2 regions of the Lysinibacillus sp. NPDC097287 genome follow, and region 1 is predicted to be linked to the other one. Evidence: riboswitches for the same ligand, from Rfam matches in the RefSeq annotation. Region 1 holds a riboswitch; the other holds the start of a gene.

Region 1 (2,406 bases):
TCCAAATGGTGCAACTGTATAAAAACGGCGAGAAGTTCAAAATGAGTAAACGTACAGGTAACGCAGTGACAATGCGTGAACTTGTAGAAGAAGTAGGCTTAGATGCTGTACGTTACTTCTTTGTGAAAACAGCTGGCGATTCACATATGGACTTCGACTTAGACCTTGCTGTATCACAATCAAATGAAAACCCAGTGTACTATGCACAATATGCACATGCACGTATTTCTTCAATTTTACGTTCAGCTGGCGAACAAGGCTTTGCGGCTTCAACGGACAACTTGAATCTATTAACAGCGGAAAAAGAAATCGACCTTCTGAAAAAAGTGGGCGACTTCCCGAAAGTAGTAGCAGATGCTGCGAAACACCGCACACCGCACCGTATTGCAAACTACATTCAAGAAACTGCTGCAACATTCCACAGTTTCTACAATGCAGAAAAAGTACTAGATGCTACGAACAAAGAGCTAACAGAAGCTCGTCTAGCCCTAATTACTGCAGTTCGCACAACAATTGCCAATGCATTACGTCTAATTGGTGTATCTGCTCCGGAAAAAATGTAAGACCGAAAATATCAAAACAGTTTCTGATGAAAATCGGAAACTGTTTTTTTATGTGGATTTAAGGTTGAGCCCGATAGAACAGTAGGCGTTGCATGGAATGTGTGCGCCAATGAAAATTGCACCGTATTTTATAGATATTGTTTAAAGTGTGAGGTTCTGTTTTAGAGTCTCTACTTTTTATCGTTATATAATTCTTTTTTCATGTATAATAAGAAAAGATTGAATAAAATGATAAAGGTTCTTTATCTGCCAAGGATAAAGTGAAAAGGGAAATCGGTGTAATTCCGATGCGGTCCCGCCACTGTAAGTGTGAGTTTTTTCAAACCAAGCCACTGAAGATTTTCGGGAAGGCATGAAAAAGCGTTTGTAGCACGAGCCAGGAGACCTGCCTTTATAGAGCAACACATAACAGCCTACGAGGATAGGGTGGTGATTTTTTGCGACCGCAATATTGTGCAAGCATCGCCCCTCGTTTTTTTAGACGATGGGGCTTTTTTATGTTTTGTAAGGTGGATGTCGATAAAGCTGAAAATATGGACGATAAATCCACGAAGTAGGACGATAAAACGCCGAAGTGTATCGATAAATAATGCAAAGTGGGCGATAAAGTACGTGCCCACATATTCTAAGGAGGATTCAGCAATGAAAAAGTATTGGAAAATAGGATTATCTGCATGTTTAACAATAGGGTTACTCACTGCATGTAATACAAAAGAAGAGAAAATAGAACAGCCATCTACAGAGCAACAGGCTGATGCACAAGTGGAAGAAGTAACATTCCCGATTACAATGACAGACACAATTGGCAATGATATTACGCTTGAAGCACCACCAGAACGCATTGTTTCACTAATTCCAAGTAATACCGAAATATTATTTGATCTTGGATTAAATGATAAAATCGTCGGCGTGAATGACTTTGATGATTATCCAGCAGAGGCAGCAGAGAAAGAAAAGGTCGGCAGTATGGAATTTAATATTGAGAAGATCATTGCACTGACACCAGATATCGTTTTCGCGCATGAATCTAGCATGGCCTCATTGGGAGGCGCATTAGATCAGCTAGAGTCAGCAGGTGTGAAGGTATTTGTCGTAGCGGATGCCAAAGATTTCAATGAAACGTATACTACAATTAAGCAACTAGGTCGTGCAACAGGGAAACTGCCAGAAGCTGAAAAAACGATTGCGGAAATGAAGGCAAAGGTAGCGGAAATTCAAGCGAAGCTGAAAGACGTTGAGCCGAAAACAGTATTTGTAGAGACTTCGGATGAGCCTGAAATTTATACTGCTGGCAAGGATACGTTTATGCAAGAGATACTGGATATGATTCATGCTGAAAATATCGCAGCTGATACAAAAGGTTGGTTTAAAATTGACGCAGAGCAAATCATTTCGAAAAATCCAGATGTTATCGTGGTCACTTATGACTATGTGCCAGACATCTTAACAAAAATTCCACAACGTGCAGGTTTTGAAACAATTACTGCGGTGAAAAATAATGCGATTGTGCAAGTAGATGAAAGTATGACAAGCCGTCAAGGACCCCGTTTAGCAGATGGACTTGAGGAATTAGCGAAAGCTATTTACCCAGAGGTATTCGAGTGAGTAAAACAGTTTTTGCCTATATAACGGCGATTGCACTCTTGATCGTCAGCATATGGTGTGGTGTATCTATAGGCTCAGTCAACATTCCTCTAGAGGTGCTATGGAATAAGGCGGCAGATGAAACCGCAGCGAATATTCTATGGAAAATCCGGATGCCGCGTGTGATGCTTGCAGGGCTTGTCGGGGCATCACTTGCGATTGCAGGGGCAGCATTCCAAGGACTACTAAAAAATCCGCT
Region 2 (2,406 bases), on a different contig from region 1:
GCGTTTTTGAGTGTAGCGTTCTTATCACCCACTTTAGCTGGCGTAGCAGGGATGATTGGGCATTTTATTACGGCACTAACATCCGGATTCCCACTTGGGCCATTGCATCTTATTATTGCAGCTGAAATGTTTGTAGTAGTGTGGATATTTGGTATTATGCATAAAAAAGGTTTGAAATTTTGGAAATGGCCAGTGGCACTTGTTTTAAATGGTATCATTGCACCACTGCCTTTTTATTTCATCATTAGTCCGGCATTTTTCTGGGGAGCATTACCTGGTCTGTTCATGGCAACACTCATTAACTTAGTGATTGTCGCTGTAGCGATGCCAGTCATTTCGAAAGTTTTTGTACGAAAAGAAGGGCGAGTACATTGAGAAATGCAGTAAGAATTGGCGGCTTGATCGCAACAACAGATAATGCCGCGGCCATTGGTGAAAAACCGCAAGATATTGTGGCTGCACCTGACAAATTATCGGCATATTTAACGGCACGGGTAACATTTTTAGAGCAGCTCGCTGCTAATGCTATTCCTACACATATTTTACTTGCTAATTTTTCAGGGGATGAAGCATGGAATCACTATGTAGCAGGAATTGAGCAGGTATTTGATGAAATAGGTCTAGTTCGTCCACCCGTAGATGGTTCCTCTGAGTCAAATATGCCAACATTACAATCAGGCTTATCTATCACGATGATTGGTGAGATACAAAAGCGTGCCGCATATGAGCATAGTGAGCTAATTTGGTACACATACGGACTGCCACTTGTTGGTAATGAGGTGCTAGAGCAGCCTGAAAATGTTGCGCTGTTACAACCTATTTTTGATGCCTGGCATAAAGAAATTGTACAGCAAGTTTGGCCGGTTGGTTCAAAGGGACTTCAAGTTGAGTTTTCACGATTATTTGGTGGTAAAAAAGTAGAATGCTCACTAGATGTTGCAAAAACTGCAGGCCCATGTACTGTCATTTTACTCGGGTTGCATCCCGAAAAAGAGAAACTAGCCCAAAATATTTTCACAAGAAATTTTGAGAAATTGTGTATAACTACAGGTTAATTGGGCTTGCTTCGAGCAAAAGTAGTGGCTTGTAAACTACAAAGTGCAAAACACCTCTTGAAACATTAAACACAATATGTTAGATTTGTTTAGGAGTTAAAACACAATATATAGTATTTTGGACAAGCGGTACCATTATGGTTTAATAGGGAATTCGGAAATAGAGTCATCTAAAGCCGAAGCTGTCCCCGCAACTGTGAGTGCTGACAAATGATCAAAAAGCCACTGTGAAAAACGGGAAGGCGATCATTTGGCTAAAGGCACGAGCCAGGAGACCTGCCGTTACGTTCAAGACAGCAACACATTCTTCGGGGATTGAGAAGTGGAGGCGAGAGATTTGTCCACTTCTTTGTGTACATGTCCTTCATTTCCATTTCCGATTTTTATGCGACCACGCAACCGATACAGGTTGTGTGGTCGCTTTTTTGTGTGGCTGAAAGAAAGGGAGAGAGTATATGACGATTCAAATCGAACAGCAAATCGCTAAGTTAAAGAAAAAGTACACGGAGGATGAACTTGAAAGTTTTGTAAGGTTATCGGATCGTTGGCTACGAAAAAATGAGGACGCTACGTTTGAAGCGTGGGCAGATGCGATGATTTTACAAACGCTTAGCCTAATTGACGAAGAAGAACCGTACTGGACATTTGTCGCAGCACAGGTGTATTTAGAAAAATTATACGACCAATTTGCGAAACAACGTGGTATCGATGTGGAAGAGGTTTACAAATCATTCCCTGATCAGCTAGTGCGTTACACAGAAGCGGGTCTTTACCATGAAAATCTAACGACAAAATATAGCATGAAAGAATTAACGGAGCTGGCATCATATCTAGAGCCAAGCCGAGATGAACTGTTTACGTATATCGGTTTAAAAACATTGATGGACCGCTATGTTGTACGTGACTATACAAAAACACCAGTCGAATTACCGCAAGAACGTTGGATGGTAATTGCGATGACGCTTATGCAAGATGAAACAGAAAATCGCTTAGAGAAGGTACGTGAATCTTACTGGGCGATGAGTAATTTATTTATGACGGTTGCTACACCAACTTTATCAAATGCGGGGAAAACGCACGGGCAATTATCTAGCTGCTTTATCGATACAGTCGATGATAGCCTGCAAAGTATTTATGATACGAATACAGATGTGGCGACTTTATCGAAAAACGGTGGGGGCATTGGCGTGTATATGGGTAAAATCCGAAGCCGTGGTTCATCGATTAAAGGCTTTAAAGGTGCGTCGAGTGGTGTTCTACCATGGATCAAGCAGTTAAATAATACTGCTGTATCAGTCGATCAGCTGGGTCAGCGCCAAGGGGCAATTGCTGTGTATCTAGATATTTGGCA

What was found. Region 1 has a riboswitch for cobalamin ahead of ACIQ2D_RS07200 (ABC transporter substrate-binding protein). Riboswitches for the same ligand answer to the same signal wherever they lie in the genome.
Region 2: it holds a riboswitch for cobalamin, as region 1 does, so the genes downstream of both, ACIQ2D_RS13615 (ribonucleoside-diphosphate reductase subunit alpha) here and ACIQ2D_RS07200 (ABC transporter substrate-binding protein) in region 1, are expected to answer to the same signal.

The regions. Positions count from the first base shown of each region.
Region 1 covers NZ_JBIWCX010000003.1:386,543-388,948, reverse strand. Annotated here, with positions in the region: gene argS (arginine--tRNA ligase) at 1-563, shown strand, start outside; cobalamin riboswitch at 782-970, shown strand; gene ACIQ2D_RS07200 (ABC transporter substrate-binding protein) at 1,206-2,168, shown strand; gene ACIQ2D_RS07195 (FecCD family ABC transporter permease) at 2,165-2,406, shown strand, end outside.
Region 2 covers NZ_JBIWCX010000009.1:12,046-14,451, forward strand. Annotated here, with positions in the region: gene ACIQ2D_RS13605 (ECF transporter S component) at 1-375, shown strand, start outside; gene ACIQ2D_RS13610 (hypothetical protein) at 372-1,055, shown strand; cobalamin riboswitch at 1,166-1,354, shown strand; gene ACIQ2D_RS13615 (ribonucleoside-diphosphate reductase subunit alpha) at 1,511-2,406, shown strand, end outside.